Regions from separate parts of the Streptomyces sp. NPDC048001 genome, predicted to be linked through region 2. Evidence: riboswitches for the same ligand, from Rfam matches in the RefSeq annotation. Region 2 holds a riboswitch; each other region holds the start of a gene.
What was found. A riboswitch is a leader RNA that binds a small molecule or an ion and turns the genes downstream of it on or off. The one in region 2 is predicted to bind thiamine pyrophosphate.
Positions count from the first base shown of each region.

Region 1 (6,658 bases), on a different contig from region 2:
GTCAGGGACCCGCGGTGCGGACGGCGACACTGCGTGACTTCCGGGTACCGCCGTACGCCCAGGTGCCCGTGCAGTCGCAGTCCGCCGCGCCCGGGCAGGACGCCCGGCCCGGAAGCCCCTTCCCGGAGGGCGAGGTGCCCGAGGGGTACACCCCCACCGAGCGCAACCTCCCGGTGATCGGCCGGGGAGGCCCGGGCGACACGCTGGAGGTGGCCGTCGCGCCCGAGGAGGCGCAGGCCGCCGGCCTCGGACCGCTCTACGTCGTCGGAGACGTCCACGGCTACCTCGAGGAACTCGTCGCCGCCCTCGCCGAGAAGGGGCTGATCGACACCGACCTCCACTGGGCCGCCGGCAACGCGCGGCTGTGGTTCCTCGGTGACTTCACCGACCGCGGCCCCGACGGCATCGGCGTGATCGACCTGGTCATGAGGCTGTCCGCCGAGGCGGCCGCCGCCGGAGGCTACTGCAAGGCCCTGATGGGCAACCACGAGCTGCTGCTGCTCGGCGCCAAGCGGTTCGGCGACACGCCCGTCAACTCCGGTGCCGGCACCGCCACCTTCCAGGCCGCCTGGCTGCTCAACGGGGGCCAGAAGCAGGACATGGACCGCCTGGAGGAGGTGCACCTCCAGTGGATGGCCCGGCTCGACGCCGTCGTCGAGGAGGACGGCCACCTGCTGCTGCACTCCGACACGACCGCGTACCTGGAGTACGGCTCCACCATCGCGGACGTCAACGACGCCGTGCACGAGGTCCTCACCCGCAACGACCCCGACCAGTGCTGGGACCTCTTCCGCAAGTTCACCAAGCGCTTCGCCTTCCGCGACGAGGCCGGCCCGATGGCCGTGCGCGAGCTGCTCGACGCCTACGGCGGGCAGCGCGTGGTCCACGGGCACAGCCCCATCCCCTACCTCCTGGGCGAGGTCGGCACCGAGGACGGCGGGGAGGGCGAGCGTCCACGGGTCGAGGGCCCCCACGTCTACGCCGACGACCTGGCCATCGCCATGGACGGCGGCGTGACCATGGCCGGAAAGCTGCTTGTCCAGCAGCTGCCGCTCGCTCGCTGACCGACCACCCGTCTCTCGGGCATCCGGCGAATTACGGAAACCCTCTGTCACCGTGTGCCGTGACCGCTCTACCATCGGCGTATCCGTAGCAGGCTCTCCTCCGTTTCCGCCCGACCGCCCGGCCACCACGTGCGATCCGGCCCTACGGAGCTTCGGGGGATGCACATGAGAAGCGCTCCGCACCTGCTGGCCGAGGACCGCACCGACTACGAGCGGATCCTCGACGCAGCACTGCGCACCGCACGCGAGGGACGGGATCCCGCCATCGCGGGCGCCGGACTGACGACCGAGCAGTTGCGCGCCACCGCACTGGACGCGACGGCCCTGATCACCGCCGCCGCTGCCGTCGAGTACGAGCACTACGTGCGGGTCCGTGCCGAGGTACGCGCCGCGGCGGCCGGCACGGTCCTCCCGTCCGGTGCGGGGGAGACCACCCGGACGGGAGCGGGACTGGCCGCGGTGGTCACCGTCCTGGCGCCGATGCTCGCGGGCACGGCCGCGGTGATCCTGCTGGCCGTCGGCTATCTGCTGAAGGTGCTCAGCCCGCCGCCGTCCCTGGCCGGCGCCCTGGTCTCCACCGGCTGGGCCTTCGCCGCCCTGACCGCCGCCGCGATCCTGGCCGCGGCGGTGGCCCTGCTGCTGACGGCCCTGCGCAACGACGCCAGCCATGTCGCCGACGGCAGACCCTTCGACGCGCTGCCGGACGAGGTGCGCAGCGCCAAGGACGCCTGGGGTGCGGCACTGCTGGAGCGGGGGATGCTGCCCTTCCTCAGGGCGGCCCTCGACGACACCGCCCCCCGGGCCCGGCTGGACCCGCCGCCGCGGGTGGGCCGCATACCCAAGGTCGGCTACAGCGGGCCGGACTTCACCAGCCCCTCGGAGGGCCGGACCGGCGGGCGGCGGCCGACGTTCTCCAGCCCCGACTTCTCCGGGCCCGAGTTCGGCGGCCCGGAACACCGCCCGGAATGACCGGCCCGTCCGCCGCCCCCGGGCGCCGGTGGGCGAGCCGGGGAGTGCGGCGAACGGGGACGGGGCGGCGCACTCGGGCCGCCGTGGAGATCAGGCGGCGGGCACGGCCTTGGGGTTGGCGCCGTACCGGTTCGCCTCCTCCTGGCCCTCGGAGGCCAGGAAGACGATCAGGATGATGCCGCCGACGAACGGGACGAAGCCCAGCAGGAGCCACCACGCGGGGCGGCCGGTGTCGTGCAGCCGCCGGAAGGCCACGGCGAGGGACGGCAGGAAGGTCGCGACGGAGTAGAGGAAGTACGGGACCATCGTGTCGATCGCCATGCCCGCGACGTACAGCACGAGCGTCGCGAGGGAGTTGAAGAGCGTGTACATCCAGAATTCCGTACGGCGCGCACGGCCGCTGAATCCCACGTAGTTCTTCAGTACTGCCAGGTACCAGTTCACTGCGGTCCCCTCCCCATGCCCATGTCAGGGCAGATCGAATTTCAGACAAGCGGCTGAAACTTATCCATGGGGTGGTCGCCGGGCAAGGCGCGGACCGGTCACGGCCGAAACGTCACCGACCTGCGTCCCAACCGTGTCCGAGCGCCGCCCGCCCCGCGGGCGGCGCCCCCCGGCCCGCGAGGCCCGCGGGGGACCCAGGACCTGGGGACAGCCCGCTCCCCTCGCACCTCCACGGGGGCAGCCGTGCGCCGGAGCGAAGGGCGAGCGGCCCCACCGCCCGGTCCGGTTCCGGCGGCCCCGTGCGCGGCGACGGCGGCGGACCCGCACGGGAGCCTGTCCGTCGCGGAACCCCCGCATACGACGATGTCCCCCGGCGCCTGCCGGGGGACATCGCGGCCTCGGGGCCTCAGTCGGCGATCGGCAGGTACAGCCGGTTGCCCTGGGCCGCGAACTCGGCCGACTTGGCCAGCATCCCCGCACGGGCCTCGTCGTCGCCGACCAGCGGATCGTCGCCGCCGAACTGCTCCGTGATGCTTCTGCTGATCTTCATCGAGCAGAACTTCGGACCGCACATGGAGCAGAAGTGCGCCGTCTTCGCCGGCTCCGCGGGCAGCGTCTCGTCGTGGTACTCGCGGGCCGTGTCCGGGTCGAGCGCCAGGTTGAACTGGTCCTCCCAGCGGAACTCGAACCGCGCGTCGGACAGCGCGTCGTCCCACTCCTGCGCACCGGGATGCCCCTTGGCCAGGTCCGCCGCATGCGCCGCGATCTTGTACGTGATGACGCCGGTCTTCACGTCGTCGCGGTCGGGCAGGCCGAGGTGCTCCTTGGGCGTGACGTAGCAGAGCATCGCCGTGCCCCACCAGGCGATCATCGCGGCGCCGATCCCCGAGGTGATGTGGTCGTAGGCCGGGGCGACGTCCGTGGTGAGCGGGCCGAGCGTGTAGAACGGCGCCTCCTCGCAGATCTCCTGCTGGAGGTCGATGTTCTCCTTGATCTTGTGCATCGGCACATGGCCGGGGCCCTCGATCATGGTCTGCACGTTGTGCCGCTTGGCGATCGTGTTCAGCTCCCCGAGCGTCCTCAACTCGGCGAACTGCGCCTCGTCGTTGGCGTCCGCGATCGAACCGGGGCGGAGGCCGTCGCCGAGGGAGTAGGTGACGTCGTAGGAGGCGAGGATCTCGCAGAGCTCCTCGAAGTTCTCGTACAGGAAGGACTCCCGGTGGTGCGCGAGGCACCACGCGGCCATGATCGAGCCGCCGCGCGAGACGATGCCCGTCTTGCGCCGGGCGGTGAGCGGCACATAGCGCAGCAGCACACCGGCGTGGACGGTCATGTAGTCCACGCCCTGCTCGGCCTGCTCGACGACCGTGTCCTTGTAGATCTCCCAGGTGAGCTCCTCGGCCTTGCCGTCCACCTTCTCCAGCGCCTGGTAGAGCGGCACCGTGCCGATCGGCACCGGGGAGTTGCGCAGCACCCACTCGCGGGTGGTGTGGATGTTGCGGCCGGTGGAGAGGTCCATGACCGTGTCGGCGCCCCAGCGCGTCGCCCAGGTCATCTTCTCCACCTCCTCCTCGATGGAGGAGGTGACGGCGGAGTTGCCGATGTTGGCGTTGACCTTCACCAGGAACCGCTTGCCGATGATCATCGGCTCGATCTCGGGGTGGTTGACGTTGGCGGGCAGCACGGCCCGCCCCGCCGCGATCTCCTCGCGCACGACCTCGGGGGAGACGTTCTCCCGGAGGGCCACGTACTCCATCTCCGGGGTGATCTCACCCCGCCGGGCGTAGGCGAGTTGGGTGACCGCCCGGCCCTCGCGACCGCGGCGCGGCTGGCGCGGGCGTCCCGGGAACACGGCGTCGAGGTTGCGCAGTCCCCCGCGCGGCGCGGTGTGCTTGACGCCGTCGTCCTCGGGGCGGACGGGCCGGCCGGCGTACTCCTCGGTGTCCCCGCGCGCGACGATCCAGTTCTCCCGGAGGGCCGGCAGCCCGCGGCGCACGTCGGTGTCGACCCCGGGGTCGGTGTACGGACCGGAGGTGTCGTACAGCGTCACGTCACGGCCGTTGGTGAGGTGCACCCTGCGCACCGGCACCCGGATGTCGGGGCGCGACCCCTCGACGTACCCCTTGTGCCAGCCGATGGACCTCCCGGCCTCGCCGCTCTGGTCGGAGGCAGGCGTGTGTGCGTCCGATGTGGTCATGTGACCTACTCCCTACGCCGGCATTACCCGGTAACAGGTTCGGCGGTCGGCGCAGCTGTCCCGTACGGATATACGGAGGTCAACGCCCTCTCAGCCCGGTGCTCCGAGCTCCCGCGTGTGCAAAAACGTGCCACCACGCTAGCGTCCCGCCGGGCGTGCTGAACAGTGGGCCCCTCGCGTTCTTGCGATGATCTGTCGGTGACCTCCTCGCAGCAGACTCCCGAACCGCACTCCCACGGCCACGGAGCCGCCCCCGGCGATGTCGCGGCCTCCGGGCATGTCCACTCCCACGCGCACGGCCCCGCCGAACCGGTGTCCCGGCACCTCCGCAGGGTCATCGCCGCGGTGCTCATCCCCTTCGCCACGGCCGTGCTGGTGGGCCTGGCCGTGCTCTGGCCCGGTGGGGCCCCCGGCCACGAGCGCACCGGGGTGGGCTTCGACCGCCAGACCGAGCAGGGCACCGTCGTCGCACTCGAGAGAGTGTCCTGCGAGGAGGTCAACGCGGCCCAGGTGCCGCCGACCGGCGACACCTCCACCCCGGAGGGACGGGAGGCGGTGAACCGCCGGCAGGGCGACTGCGCCCGGGCGACCGTGGAGGTGACCACCGGCCCGGAGAAGGGGCGGCGGTTCGTCGAGATCGTCCAGCCCGACGCCCCGCGGCAGCTGAGGGAGGGCCAGGGGGTCGTGGTGGCCTACGCCCCGGACGCCCCCAGGGACCTCCAGTACTCGGTCACCGATGTGAACCGCAAGGTGCCGATCGCCGTCCTGGCCGGCATCTTCGCCCTGGCGGTGGTGCTGGTCGGGCGGATGCGCGGCCTCATGGCGCTGATCGCCCTGGCCGTGTCCTTCGCCGTGCTGACGCTGTTCATCCTCCCGGCGATCCTGCAGGGGTCGAACCCGCTGGTCGTGGCCGTGGTGGGCTCCAGCGCGATCATGCTGATGGCGCTGTACCTGTGCCACGGCGTCACGGCCCGCACCTCGGTGGCGGTGCTCGGCACCCTGATCTCGCTGCTCCTCATCGGGCTGCTCGGCTCGCTGTTCATCGGCTGGGCCAGCCTCAGCGGCAACACCGACGACAACACCGGTCTGATCAAGGGCCTCTACCCGGAGCTGGACATGAGCGGCCTTCTGCTGGCCGGGGTCATCATCGGCTCGCTGGGCGTGCTCGACGACGTCACCGTGACGCAGACCTCCGCGGTCTGGGAACTGCACCACGCGGACCCGGGGATGGGGCCGCGCGCCCTGTACCGCGCGGCCATCCGGATCGGCCGCGACCACATCGCCTCCGTCGTCAACACCCTGGTGCTCGCCTACGCGGGCGCGGCACTGCCGCTGCTCCTGCTGTTCAGCATCGCCCAGTCCAGTGTGGGCACGGTCGCCAACAGCGAACTCGTGGCGCAGGAGATCGTGCGGACCCTGGTCGGCTCGATCGGGCTGGTCGCCTCCGTACCCGTCACCACGGCGCTCGCCGCCCTGGTGGTCTCCGCGGACCGGCCCGGCGCCGAGGGGAAGCCCGCCGCGGCGGGGGCAGGGCGGACCGGCGGTCGCGGACGGCGCAGGAAGCGGTAGCCGACCGGGCGGCGGCCGGCCGGTGACGGAGCATGCCGGCCGGGGGTGCCCGGGCCGGGCGCCTCCACCGCCCGGACCTCGGCCGGGGCTTCCGCCGGCCCGGTTCCCGGCCCTGCCGCCCTCAGCCCGCGTTCTCCTCGGCCAGGATGCGCCCCAGTGCCTCCTCCAGGCTCAGCTCGAAGTCACCGAGCGCGAGCTCCTGTCCGAGCGGAACCAGCTTGTCCGTGCGGTCCAGGAAGGCGACGAGCGGCGGGGCCCCCGCCCGGAAGAGAGCCGAGTCGTCCCCGACCCGCAGACGGATGTGCACGTCCGACAGGGGCTCGTGGCCGGTCGGCGCGATGTGCACATCGCCGTCCCCGCTGGGCGCGTTGATCCCGTCGAGCAGCAGCTCCCTCCCGAAGGCCCAGGTCACGGG
Region 1 covers NZ_JBIDBN010000006.1:176,222-182,879, forward strand. Annotated here, with positions in the region: gene ACGF15_RS13090 (metallophosphoesterase) at 1-1,064, shown strand, start outside; gene ACGF15_RS13095 (hypothetical protein) at 1,224-2,033, shown strand; gene ACGF15_RS13100 (DUF805 domain-containing protein) at 2,124-2,477, opposite strand; gene thiC (phosphomethylpyrimidine synthase ThiC) at 2,884-4,674, opposite strand; TPP riboswitch at 4,667-4,799, opposite strand; gene ACGF15_RS13110 (YibE/F family protein) at 4,873-6,243, shown strand; gene ACGF15_RS13115 (SsgA family sporulation/cell division regulator) at 6,365-6,658, opposite strand, start outside.
Region 1: linked by a shared signal. The riboswitch ahead of thiC (phosphomethylpyrimidine synthase ThiC) and the one ahead of thiO (glycine oxidase ThiO) in region 2 are both predicted to bind thiamine pyrophosphate.

Region 2 (6,658 bases):
TCACGGGCCTGCGCCTCCGTGGTGCCGATCAGCGCCGGCACCCGGGTGAACTGGCCCGAGTTGATGTACCACACGCCGGCGCCGAGGCCCAGGACCGCGAGGACCACGGCCACCAGGGTGAGCGCCGGGCGTCGCGGCAAGCGCCCCCGCAGGCCCCCGCGGCCGCCCGGCCCGGACCCGGGGGGCCCGGGCACCGGCGCGGCCAGCCGGGCCGTGCGGTGCACCTCCGCCTCCGGCGCCGCCCGGCGGGCGACGGTGCGCGGCAGGACGTCCGTGCGCTCCGCGTCCCCTTCCCCCGCGCCGAGCGCGGCCGCCCCGGGCGGCACCGCGTCCAGCTGCGCCTCGTCCAGGGAGCCGCGGGCCGAGCGCACCGCGGCGAGCAGCGCCACGGCGTCCTGCGGGCGCACCTCGGGGGTGCGTGCGGTGGCGCCCGCCACCAGGTCGTCCAGGGCCGGGGCCAGGCCCGGCACGGCGGCCGAGGGCGGCGGGACGTCCTCGTTCAGGTGCCGGTACAGCACCTGGGCCGGGGTCTCGCCGCCGTGCGGCTTGCCGCCGGTGAGCATCTCGTAGAGCACCACACCGCAGGCGTAGACGTCGGCCCGGGGATCGGCGGTGCCGTACTCGATCTGCTCGGGGGCCAGATAGGAGACGGTGCCCAGCAGCGCCCCCGAGGTGTTGGTCACGGTGTCCACGGCGCGCACCAGGCCGAAGTCGGCGACCTTGACCCGGCCGTCGTCCCCTATCAGGACGTTCTCCGGCTTCATGTCGCGGTGCACGAAGCCCGCCCGGTGCGCGGCGCCGAGCGCGGCGAGCACCGGCTCCAGGATGTCCAGCGCGGCCCGCGGCGACAGCGCCCCCCGCTCGCGCAGCACGTCCCGCAGGGTGCAGCCCTCGACGTACTCCATGGCCAGGTAGACGTACGCGCCCTCCGCGCCCTGGTCGAACGCACCGACCACATTGGGGTGCGCCAGGCGCGCGACGGACTTGGCCTCGCGGATGAAGCGCTCGACGAAGGTCGCGTCGGCCGCCAGCTCCGGGTGCATCACCTTGAGCGCGAGCACCCGGTCGAGCCGGGTGTCGACGGCCCGGTAGACCGTGGCCATGCCGCCGACGGCGATGCGCGCCTCGATGCGGTAGCGGCCGTCGAGCAGCTGCCCGACGAGGGGGTCCTGGAGGGTCGTGTCCACGGGGAGAGTCTACGAGCCGCGCACCGGGCCCCCGGCGCTCCGGTACGGGCTTGCAGCGCGGTTGTGACGCACGCCGCGCCGCCCCGCGCCCGGCGGCGCCCGCGTTCCGGGCCCCGTCGGGCCCGGCGGGGGCGCCCGCCGGGCCCGCGCGGCCGCGGTCCGCGCCCGGCGGCCTGCGGAGCGCGCGCGGGCTTCAGAAGGCCGGGCGCTCCGGGTCGTGCGCCAGGTCGGCCCGCCCCTCGACGGGGGAGGACGCCTCGGCGAAGTGGCGGCGCGGGATGCGCCCCGCCCGCCGTGCCAGCCGCCCCGCCTCCACCGCGTGCCGCATGGCCTCGGCCATCAGCACCGGCTCCTGCGCCCGGGTGACCGCCGAGGCCAGCATCACCGCGTCGCAGCCCAGCTCCATCGCCAGCGCCGCGTCCGAGGCCGTACCCGCCCCCGCGTCCAGGATCACCGGCACCCTCGCCTGCTCCACGATCAGCCGGAAGTTGTGCGGGTTGCGGATGCCCAGCCCGGAGCCGATCGGCGAGCCGAGCGGCATGACCGCCGCGCAGCCCGCCTCCTGGAGCCGCCGCGCCAGGACGGGGTCGTCGTTGGTGTACGGCAGGACGGTGAACCCGTCGTCGACCAGCGTCTCCGCGGCCTCCAGCAGCTCCCCGCCGTCCGGCAGCAGGGTGCGCTCGTCCGCGACGACCTCCAGTTTGATCCAGTCCGTGCCGAGCGCCTCGCGGGCGAGCCGGGCCGTGAGCACCGCCTCACCCGCCGTGTAGCACCCGGCGGTGTTCGGCAGCACCCGGATGCCGAGCCGCGCCAGCACGGAGAGGACGGAGCCCTGCACGGTCGGGTCCAGCCGCCGCATCGCGACGGTGGTCAGCTCGGTGCCGCTGGCGGCCAGCGAGCGCTCCAGCACCTCCAGGCTCGGCGCACCGCCGGTGCCCATGATCAGGCGGGAGGCGAAGGAGGTGCCCCCGATGACGAGACGGTCGTCGGCCACGGCGCTCACCCTCCCTGCACGGCGGTGAGGACCTCGACGCGGTCGCCGTCGGACAGCAGGGTCGCGGTCCACCGCCCGCGCGGCACGACCGTCTCGTTCACCGCGGCGGCCACCCCGGTCGGAGCCGTGCTCAGGGAGCCGACCACCGCCTCCAGGGTGGTGCCGGGGGCGAGGTCGCGGCGGGTGCCGTTGACGGAGACGTTCATGCGGGGACTTCCTGTCGTGAGAAGCGGCGGGGGCTGAACGGGCGTGCGGTCGCGGGGGGTTCGCCGCCCGCCAGCACCTCGGCCAGCACCTCGCCGGTCACCGGGGTCAGCAGCACGCCGTTGCGGTAGTGCCCGGTGGCCAGCAGCAGCCCGGGCAGCGCGGTGCGCCCGAGCAGCGGGGCGTTGTCGGGGGAGCCGGGGCGCAGCCCGGCCCGGGTCTCCACCAGGGGGAGTTCGGTGATGCCCGGCACCAGTTCATGGGCGTCGCGCAGCAGTTCGTAGACGCCGCCCGCGGTGACCGTGGTGTCCCAGCCCAGTTCCTCGCTGGTCGCCCCGACGACCAGTTCGCCGGACTCCCGCGGCACCAGGTAGACCTGGCTGCCCCGGACCACCGCGCGCACGGTCCGGGAGAGGAAGGGCCCGAAGGCCGGCGGCACGGTCAGCCGCAGCACCTGGCCCTTGACGGGCCGGACCGGCGGCAGCACGTCCCGCGGCACGCCCGCGAGCCGCCCGCTGAGACTGCCGCCCGCCAGCACCACCTGGTCCGCGGAGACGCGGCTGCCGTCGGCGAGGAGCGCCCCCGCCGCCCGGTCGCCCGAGACGGTCAGTTCACGCGCCCACTCGCGGCGGAACTCGACCCCGCCGCGCCGGCAGGCCGTCAGCAGCGCCGAGGCGAGCAGGCGCGGGTCGACCTGGTGGTCGCCGTCGACACGCAGCCCGCCGCGGACTCCGGGCGCCAGCATCGGCTCCAGCCTCCGGCACTCGCGGCCGCTCAGCCAGGCGGAGTCCAGGCCCGAGCGCATCTGGAGGTCGTGCAGCTCCCTGAGGTGCGCGCGGTCGTCCGCGTCGAGGGCCACGGCGAGCGTGCCGCAGCGGCGGTAGCCCGTGGGCGTGCCGCTCGCCTCCTCGAGTTCCGCCGCGAACGCCGGGTAGCGGCGGGCGGAGTCGAGGTTCAGCGCGAGCAGTGCCTGCTCCCCGTAGTGGAGTTCGGTCACCGCGGCCAGCATCCCGGCCGCCACCCGGGCGGCCCCGCCGCCCGGGTCGGGGTCGGCGAGGGTGACGCGCATCCCGCGCTGCGCCGCCCGCCAGGCGGTGACCAGTCCGATGACGCCGCCCCCGATGACGAGGACGTCGGGCGCGGTCGGTGTACGAGACATGGGCGTCCAGCCCCTCCCTTCGCCGGCATGACCCGGATCAGGTTCGTACGGTCGGAGGCCGGCCAGCCTCCCTCTCAGCCCGGTGCGTCCGGGCTCCCGCGTGTGCCTTACGGTGGCCACCCTAAACCCAGGGCCTCGGGCGGGGTAAGGCAGCCGCCGGGCCCCGGCGGGCGGGGCGGGAGCGGGCACCGACGGCCGGATCGCCCGCCGGGCGCATCCTCGCGCCGGGCCGGGTCGGCGCGCGCACCCGGTTCGCCTCCACCGGCGGCGGGGGCGTGTCCGGGCCGGGTGGGGGAGCCGGTGCACGGCCGGCCGGTCGGCACCCGGACGGGCGACGCGCTCGACGTCCGCCGTGTCCGGCCCGGGACGGACGGCACCACCGCCGCGGGCCGCCGCGCCCGTGGGTGTCCCAACTCCCGCCCGGCCGCGTGCGCCTAGACGAGACGCGGGCGCGGGAGTCCCGCGAGGGCCGCGGCACCGGCGCCGTCGAGGAGCCGGCGCCCGGACGCCCCGTCGGCGCCGGCGTCCGGGCCGGGTGCTGCCCTTAGGGTGGCCGGGTGAGCGAGCAGACGCACGGCGGAGGTAACGGGGTACGGGACGCGCGGCGGGTCGTCGTCGCGGGCGCGGGCATGGCGGGGGTGCAGACCGCGGTCGCCCTGCGCGAGGCCGGCTTCACCGGGGCCGTCACCCTGATCGGCGCCGAACCCCACCAGCCCTACGACCGGCCGCCGCTGTCCAAGGCGGTCCTGCTGGGCACCGCGGAGGGCTCGGCCTTCGACATCGACTTCGACGCCCTCGGCGTCGAGCTGCGCCTCGGCTGCGAGGTCACCGGGGTGCGCCCCGAGGACCACGAGGTGGACACCGAGGCCGGTCCGGTGGCCTACGACACCCTCGTCCTCGCCACCGGCGCCGTTCCCGTGGCCCTGCCCGGTACGGAGGGCGTGCCCGGGGTGCACCTGCTGCGGACCCTGGACGACGCCGAGCGGCTGCGGCCCGTCCTCGCACGCCGGCACGCGATCGTGGTCGTCGGGGCCGGCTGGATCGGGGCGGAGTTCGCCACCGCGGCCCGGGCGGCGGGCTGCGCCGTCACCGTGGTGGAGGCCGCCGACCGTCCGCTGGCCGGCTCGCTGCCGGCCGAGGCCGCCGCGCCCATGGCCCGCTGGTACGCCGAGGCGGGGGTACGGCTGCTCACCGGTGAACGGGTCGCCGCGGTGGAACCGGGAGCCGTCACGCTCGCCGGGAGCGGCGCGGAGGACGGGGCCGGGCGCCGGATCGCCGCGGACGCGGTGGTCGTGGGGATCGGGGCCCGGCCGGCCACCGCCGCCCTGGCCGGCAGCGGCATCGCCCTCGGCCCCGACGGCGCGGTCCTGGCCGACGCGGGTCTGCGCACCTCCGCGCCCGACGTCTACGCGGTGGGGGACTGCGCCTCCTACCCGTCCGCCCGGTACGGCAGGCGGCTGCTGGTCCACCACTGGGACAACGCCCTCCAGGGCCCGCGCACCGTGGCCGCGGCGATCACCGGGGGAGGGGCGGAGCCCTACGACCCCGTGCCGTACTTCTGGTCCGAGCAGTTCGGCCGCTTCGTGCAGTACGCCGGCCACCACCCGGCGGCCGACACCCTGCTGTGGCGCGGCGACCCGTGGGCGGACAGCGCGTGGACCGCGCTCTGGCTGCGGGAGGGCGTGCTCGTCGCCGTGCTGGCCGTGGACCGGCCGCGCGACGTGGCCCAGGGGCGCAGGCTGATCGCCGCGGGTGCCCGGCCGGACCCGGTCCGCGCCGCCGATCCCGCCGTCCCGCTGAAGTCCGCCGTCCTGTGACGGCCGTCCCCGCAGGCGCGGCCGGACGGCGGATCCCCGAGCCCTCGCGCAGGCGTCGGCTACCGGCTGCCCGCCGCGGATGGCAGGCTTGTCCCCGTGACCGAGATTGACGCTAAGACCGACGCCCTCGTCCCCGCCTGGCTCCACCTGCCGGACATCGCGGAAATGCTCGATGTCGAGGTGACCCGGGTGCGGCAGCTGGTCAAGGAGGGCCAGCTGATCGCCGTACGCCGCGGCGAGAACCGGACCCTCCAGGTGCCGGCCGCCTTCATCGACGGCGACCGGGTCGTCAAGGGCCTGTCCGGGACCCTGACCCTGCTGCGGGACGACGGCTTCACCGACGAGGAGATGCTGGAGTGGCTGTTCACCCCTGACCCGACCCTTCCGGGCACCCCGGCCCAGGCCCTGGGCGAGAACCGCGGCACGGAGGTGAAGCGCCGGGCGCAGGCGCTCGCCGTCTGAGTCATCCGCGATCCGACCCCGCGGCGGCCGCTGCCGCCGCACCCGACACCGCCGAGGCGCGGTGCCGTCCCGACGCCCGCCGCCGGGTCGGCACCGCGCCCTTCGCACCCGCACGTCCACCGGGGGGAACCACCCATGTCCACGCTCCGCGACCGGCTCGCCGACGCCCGGCTCTACCTCTGCACCGACGCCAGGAGGCGCCAGGGCGACCTGCCCGAGTTCCTGGACGCCGTGCTCTCCTCGGGCGTCGACGTCGTGCAGCTGCGCGACAAGGGCATGGAGGCGGGGGAGGAGCTGGAGCACCTGCGGGTCTTCGCCGACGCCTGCCGCCGCCACGGGGCCCTGCTCGCGGTGAACGACCGCGCCGACGTGGCCCATGCCGCGGCCTCCGACGTGCTCCACCTCGGGCAGGGCGACCTGCCGGTGCCCGCGGCCCGCGCGGTGCTCGGCTCCGGGGTGCTGATCGGCCGCTCCACGCACGCGGAGGCCGAGGTGGACGCCGCGGCGGCCGAGCCCGGGGTGGACTACTTCTGCACCGGCCCCTGCTGGCCCACGCCGACCAAGCCCGGCCGCCACGCGCCCGGCCTCGGCCTGGTGCGCTACGCGGCCTCGCTCCCGACCCCGCGACCCTGGTTCGCGATCGGCGGGATCGACGCCGGCAACCTGGACGCGGTGCTGGACGCGGGCGCCCGCCGCGTGGTCGTGGTCCGCGCCGTCACCGAGGCGGAGGACCCGGGGGCGGCGAGCGCCGAACTGGCCCGGCGGATCCGGGAGCGGGCGGCCTGAGACGGGCGCCCCGGAGCGTGCGGCCGTGCCCCGCGGGCCCGGCCGCCGT
Region 2 covers NZ_JBIDBN010000009.1:267,967-274,624, reverse strand. Annotated here, with positions in the region: gene pknB (Stk1 family PASTA domain-containing Ser/Thr kinase) at 1-1,187, opposite strand, end outside; gene ACGF15_RS18880 (thiazole synthase) at 1,381-2,181, opposite strand; gene thiS (sulfur carrier protein ThiS) at 2,187-2,387, opposite strand; gene thiO (glycine oxidase ThiO) at 2,384-3,544, opposite strand; TPP riboswitch at 3,542-3,654, opposite strand; gene ACGF15_RS18865 (NAD(P)/FAD-dependent oxidoreductase) at 4,102-5,361, shown strand; gene ACGF15_RS18860 (Rv2175c family DNA-binding protein) at 5,458-5,823, shown strand; gene thiE (thiamine phosphate synthase) at 5,959-6,609, shown strand.

Region 3 (6,658 bases), on a different contig from region 2:
GGGGCTCGTCCAGCATCAGCAGCTTCGGCTGCGGGGCGAGCGCCCTGGCCAGCGCCACCCGCTGCTGCTCGCCGCCGGAGAGGGTGGGCACCGCGCGGCGCTGCGCCCCGGGCAGCCCGACCAGCTCCAGCAACTCCCCCACCCGGCGGTCCCGCTCCTCCCGCCCCGCCCCGCGCATCCGCAGCCCGAAGGCCACGTTGCCCGCGACGTCCCGCTGTGGGAAGAGCTGGTGGTCCTGGAACATCAGCCCCACGCCGCGCCGGTGCGGGGGCACCCCCGCCTGGTCGGCCCCGGCCAGCAGCACCCGGCCGCGGTCGGCGCGCTGCAGCCCCGCCACCACGCGCAGCAGCGTCGACTTCCCGCTCCCGCTGGGGCCCAGCACGCACACCGTGCGGTGCTCCGGGACCTCCAGGTCCACCCCGTCCAGCGCCGTCCTCCCCTCGAAGCGGACGCCCACGCCCTCCAGCCGCAGCAGCGCCATCAGAACTCCCCGGAGGTCTTGTCGGGACGGAAGCGTTCGAGCAGCAGCAGCGCCGCCGCGCAGACCGCCATCAGCAGGGTGGCCAGGGCCATCGCCTGGCCGTAGTTGAGCTCCCCGGGCCGGCCCAGCAGCCGCGCGACGGCCACCGGCAGCGTCGGGTTGTCCGGGCGGGCGATGAACACCGTGGCCCCGAACTCGCCGAGCGAGACGGCGAAGGCGAATCCGGCCGCCACCAGCAGGGCACGGCGCACCAGCGGGAGGTCGACCTCCCGCCAGGCACGCAGCGGCGAGGCCCCCAGCACGGCGGCGGCCTCCCGGAGCCGTTCGTCGACGGCGCGGAGCACCGGCAGCATGATGCGCACCACGAAGGGGATGCCCACCAGCGCCTGCGCGAGCGGCACCAGGATCCAGGACGTGCGCAGGTCGAGCGGCGGCTCGTCGAGCGTGATCAGGAAGCCGAAGCCGACGGTGACCGCCGAGACCCCGAGCGGGAGCATCAGCAGCGCGTCGAAGCCGCGGACCAGCCGGCCCGCCCGGCGGGTGAGGGCGGCCGCCGCGAGACCGCCGACGGTGACCGAGACGGCCGTCGCCGCGAGCGCGTACCCCAGGGAGTTGCCCACGGCCTCGATCGGCGGGACGAGGAAGGACCCGCCCCGGGAGTCCACTTCGAACAGGGCCCGGTAGTAGTCGAGGCCGTAGCCGCGCGGGGTGTCCAGCGACCGCTCCACCAGGACGGCCGGCGGGGCGAGCAGCAGCGCGGCCACCGTGGCTCCGACGCCGCCCAGCAGCAGCCACTGCGCGGCGCCCCGCGGGCGGTGGGCGGTGTGCGCGGGGTCCACCAGGCGCAGCGCGGCCTCCCGGCGCCGGACGATCCGGGCGTGGACCGCGAGGACCGTGCCCACGGCGGCGAACTGCAGGAGGGTCAGGACGGCGGCGGTGGGCAGGTCGAGGAGGTCGGCGGTCTGCCGGTAGATCTCGACCTCCAGGGTGGTGAAGGTCGGCCCGCCGAGGATCTGGACCACGCCGAAGGAGGTGAAGGTGAACAGGAAGACCATCAGCGCGGCCGCCGCCAGGGAGGGCGCCAGGGCGGGCAGGGTGACGCTGCGCCAGGCGGCGAGGCGGCCCGCGCCGAGCATCCGCGCGGCCTCCTCCTGGCGCGGGTCCAGTTGCGCCCACAGGCCGCCGACCGTGCGGACGACCACCGCGTAGTTGAAGAAGACGTGCGCGAGCAGGATGGCCCAGACGGTCGTGTCCAGGCGCACCCCCCACAGGTCGTCCAGCAGGCCGCCGCGGCCCACCAGGGCGAGGAAGGCCGCGCCCACGACGACCGTCGGCAGGACGAAGGGCACCGTGACGACGGCCCGCAGCAGGCGCCTGCCGGGGAAGTCCAGCCGGGCGAGGACGTAGGCGCCGGGGAGGGCGAGGAGCAGGGTGAGGGCCGTGGAGGCGAGCGCCTGCCAGGTGGTGAACCACAGCACGCCCAGGATGTCCGGGCGGGTGGCGGTCCCGACGATGCGGCCCAGGTCCCAGCCGCCGCCGTGGTGCAGGCCGCGGGCGACGATGGCGGAGACCGGGTAGGCGAAGAAGACGGCGAAGAACGCGACCGGCACCGCCATCAGGGCGAACCGGACCGCCGTCCCGCGCGGCGCCGTCCCCCCGGGGGGCGCCGCGCGGGCGGAGTCGTCTACTTCAGGACGAGCGAGGACCACGCGCGGACCCACTGCTCCCGCTTGTCGGCGATGGTGGCGGGCGCGACGGTCGCGGGCTCCTCCACCACGACACCGTGCTCGGTGAAGAGCTCCGGCAGCTTCGCGTCCGCCACGACCGGGTGGACGAACATGTTCAGCGGCATGTCCTCCTGGAAGGCGGTGGAGACCAGGAAGTCGATCAGGGCCTTGCCGCCCTTCTCGTTCTTCGCGCCGTCGAGGAGGCCCGCGAACTCGATCTGGCGGAAGCAGGTCCCGGTCGCGACGCCGGTGGGCGCCTCCTCCGGCTGGGGCTCCGCGTACAGGACCTCGACGGGCGGGCTGGAGGCGTAGGAGACGACGAGCGGCCGCTCGGCCCCGGACTGCCTGCCGCCCGCCGAGCCGGAGAACTCCTCGTTGTACGCCTGCTCCCAGCCGTCGACCACCTTGACGCCGTTGGCCCGCAGCTTCTTCCAGTAGTCCTGCCAGCCGTCCTCGCCGAAGGCGCCGACGGTGCCGAGCAGGAAGCCCAGGCCGGGCGAGGAGGTGGCCGCGTTCTCCACGACCAGCATGTCCTTGTAGGCGGGCTCGGCGAGGTCGGCGAAGGTGCGGGGCGGCTCCAGCTTCCGCTCCGCGAAGAACTCCCTGTCGTAGTTCACGCAGATGTCGCCGGTGTCGACCGGGGTGACGCGCTTCTTCTCGCCGTCCAGCCGGAACTCGGCGGCGACCCGGTCGAGCCCCTTCGCCTCGTAGGGCGTGAAGAGGTCGTTGTCGAGCGCGCGGGAGAGGAGGGTGTTGTCGACGCCGAAGAAGACGTCGCCCTGGGGGGATCCCTTGGTCAGGATCTCCTTGTTGAGCGCGGTGCCCGCGTCGCCGCTCTTGAGGACCTTGACCGTGTAGCCGGTCTGCTCGGTGAACTCCTTCAGCACCTCTTCGGAGGCGGCGAAGGAATCGTGGGTGACCAGGGTGACGGTGGACCCGCCGCCGTCCTGGCCGCCGGAGCCGCCGGACTCCCCGCCGCAGGCCGCGAGGGCGGTGGCGCCGAGGGCGGTGGCGAGGGCCGTGCCGACGGCACGGCGAAGCTGGCTGTTCATGACGGTTGACTCCCTACGCCGGTATGACCCGGATCAGGTCCGAGGGTCTGCGGCCGTGCCGCACTCTCAGCGCTGTGGTGCGCTCCCCTGTCGGAAGGATGTGCTGTTCATTTGTGCGATCGCACGGGGCACAGTACCAGCCATGGCCCCGGAGCATTCCGGCCGTCCGGGCCGCGGCGGCAAAGGCCGCGGCCCGGGGCGGTCAGCGCTCCTGCGCCGCCAGCTGGCCGCAGGCCCCGTCGATCTCCTGGCCCCGGGTGTCCCGGACGGTGACCGGCACGCCGTGGGCGGCGATCGCCGCCACGAACGCCCGCTCGTCCTCGGGCCGCGAGGCCGTCCACTTGGAGCCGGGGGTCGGGTTGAGCGGGATCAGGTTCACATGGACGCGCCGTCCCTTGAGGAGGCGGCCGAGCAGGTCGCCGCGCCAGGCCTGGTCGTTGATGTCCCGGATGAGGGCGTACTCGATTGAGATGCGGCGGCCCGACTTCTCCGCGTACTCCCAGGCGGCGTCGAGCACCTCGCGGACCTTCCAGCGGGTGTTGACCGGGACGAGCGTGTCGCGCAGTTCGTCGTCGGGCGCGTGGAGGGAGACCGCGAGACGGCACTTGAAGCCCTCGTCGGCGAAGCGCAGCATGGCCGGGACCAGGCCGACGGTGGAGACCGTGATGCCGCGCTGCGACAGGCCGAGGCCGTCCGGCTCCGCGTCGGTCAGGCGCCGGATGGCGCCGACGACCCGCTTGTAGTTGGCGAGCGGCTCGCCCATGCCCATGAAGACGATGTTGGACAGCCGGGCCGGGCCGCCGGGGACCTCGCCGTCGCGCAGGGCGCGCATCCCGTCGACGATCTGGTGCACGATCTCCGCGGTCGACAGGTTGCGGTCCAGACCCGCCTGCCCGGTGGCGCAGAAGGGGCAGTTCATCCCGCAGCCCGCCTGCGAGGAGATGCACATGGTGACCCGGTCCGGGTAGCGCATCAGCACCGACTCCACCAGAGTGCCGTCGTGGAGCCGCCACAGGGTCTTGCGGGTGGTGTCGCTGTCGCAGGAGATGTGGCGCACGACCGACATCAGCTCGGGCAGCAGCTCACCGGCGAGCTTCTCGCGGGCGGCGGCGGGGATGTCCGTCCACTGCGCGGGGTCGTGGGCGTAGCGCGCGAAGTAGTGCTGGGACAGCTGCTTGGCGCGGAACGGCTTCTCGCCGACCGCGGCCACGGCCTCCTTGCGCTCGGCGGGCGTGAGGTCGGCGAGGTGCCGCGGCGGCTGCTTGGCTCCGCGGGGGGCGACGAAGGTCAGTTCTCCTGGCTTGGGCATGGTGCGTCCAGTGTCGCAGACGGAGTCGGCTGACCTTGGCGCCTCCGTCTGGGGAGCGGTGGTTGACGGTGGCCATCGGTGACCCATGGCGGCCCTCAGACGGCCCAGGGACGGCCCGGGCTCCATCCCCTACCGGCTCCCGAAGTCGGCTTCCACCTGCGCGCGACCAACCCACGAGCCCCCGGGAACGGCAGGGCGGGAGCACTCCCGGCCACTGTTCGGCGCCCACCCGGCGCAAGCCCGGGTGCGTGCAGCGGGCAGGCTCCTTCAAGGCCGGAGAAGGGCCCGCTGTCACCGGCCACGCGCACGACTTCCTACTGTGTGTCGACACTCATAGCGGTGGAGTCGGATCATGGCGCCCCTCCGATGGGGTATCCGGTCACCTGTGTGCCAAGCTGTAGATACCACCCTAGGGAAGTGAGGAGCTTGATGGCGGAGACTGCCCGGGAGATTGCCGACGGATTGCGGGAGCGCATTCGGTCCGGTGACCTTGCGCCCGGCGCCCGGCTTCCCGGCGAGCCTGCCCTCGTTAAGCAGCACGGGGTGGCCAAGGAGACAGCACGACGCGCACTCACGTTGCTGGTGTCCGAAGGGCTGGCCGTCCGGCGGAAAGGCAGCGGGACGTACGTCCGCGAGTTCCAGCCGATCCGACGGGTCGCGAATCGGCGCCTCGCTCAGGACGGATGGGGTACCGGACGCTCCATCTGGAGCACCGACGTCGGCGACCGGCCTATGAGCGTCACGGGGCTGCGGGTCTACGAGGCTCCGGCCCCCGATGACGTGGCGCGCATGCTCGGACTCGACGAGGGGACCGCGGTCATCGTCCGAGACCGCGTCTTCTCGGTCGAAGGCGAGCCTGTCCAGGCAGCGGTCTCGTACCTGCCGGCGGCCCTTGTCAGGGAGTCGGCGATCGCCCACGAGGACACCGGCCCCGGCGGCACGTACGCACGACTGGCCGAACTCGGCGCCAAGCCTGTTCGGTTCGTCGAGGAACTGCGCTCGCGCATGCCGAGCCAGGAGGAAACGGAGCGCCTCCGCCTGACCGAGGGGACTCCGGTGGTGGAGATCTACCGGACGGCCCTGACGGAGGACGGCACGCCGGTGGAGGTGAACCGGATGCTCCTCAACGCAGGCGTGTACGTCATGGAGTACCACATCACCGGCTGACCCACGTTCGCCACCGAGAAGGGCCCGCTCACGCGGGCCCTTTTTCGCGCCCTGTTGACCTCCCTAGGGAAGCATGCTTTAAATATCCCTAGGGATGTTCGCCGTTCCCGGGCCCCGGAAGGGGTCCATCCGGCGTGCGCTCATCTCCAGGGGCCCGGGACAGAGCGGGCCGAGGGTCCCGGATCCCTGGTCAACCGGAGGGCGAGACCGAAAGGTCACCGTCTCGCAGCCTGCAACGGGAGCACGCTCCCGAAGGCGAGACATGTACGAACGATCGCCGCAGCGTGATGGCTGCGGCCGGTTGCCTCCCCCGCCCGTCCAGGTTCCTTCGTGGGCTGTACGGGCGGGTTGGAGGGGAGCCGGATGGTCCGGAGCGGTTCGAGTGAGGGAGTTGTCTATGTGGGCGAGTGTGATCGCGGTGGTGGGGACCCTGCTCGGGTCGGTCACCGCTTATGTGCTTCAGCAGCGAGGGAGTGAGCGGGTCGCGTTGCGGCGTGAACGGCTTGCGGCCGTGACCGCGTTGACGGCCGCGCTGGCCGATCACCGGCGTGCGATGTGGGTGCGGGAGGACCTGCGCCTGGCGGGTGCGGATGCTGCGGCCTATGACGCGGCACGGGCGGAGAGCCACGCGACCCGGAGCGCGGTCACCGCACCGATGACCACGCTGGCCGTTCTCGCGCCTGACCTGGTCGACTCCGCAAGGGCGGCGGCCTCCACCGTCTACGCCCTGCGCGGCGCGAGGGACGTCGGCGCTCTGGCCGCTGCGCGGACGGCCGCGATCGATGCGTGCGACCGCTTCGTCGCCCATGCGGCCAAGCACGTCTGACCTGCACCAATACCCCAGACCCGCGCACCCCCGGAGTAGCCGCTCCGGGGGTGCTGTGCGGGTCGTTCACCTGCTAGGGAGACCACGACCCATGAG
Region 3 covers NZ_JBIDBN010000002.1:407,731-414,388, reverse strand. Annotated here, with positions in the region: gene ACGF15_RS06210 (ABC transporter ATP-binding protein) at 1-481, opposite strand, end outside; gene ACGF15_RS06205 (ABC transporter permease) at 481-2,190, opposite strand; gene ACGF15_RS06200 (thiamine ABC transporter substrate binding subunit) at 2,166-3,260, opposite strand; TPP riboswitch at 3,254-3,359, opposite strand; gene rlmN (23S rRNA (adenine(2503)-C(2))-methyltransferase RlmN) at 3,463-4,569, opposite strand; gene ACGF15_RS06190 (GntR family transcriptional regulator) at 4,999-5,736, shown strand; gene ACGF15_RS06185 (protein kilB) at 6,134-6,562, shown strand; gene ACGF15_RS06180 (DUF6284 family protein) at 6,654-6,658, shown strand, end outside.
Region 3: linked by a shared signal. The riboswitch ahead of ACGF15_RS06200 (thiamine ABC transporter substrate binding subunit) and the one ahead of thiO (glycine oxidase ThiO) in region 2 are both predicted to bind thiamine pyrophosphate.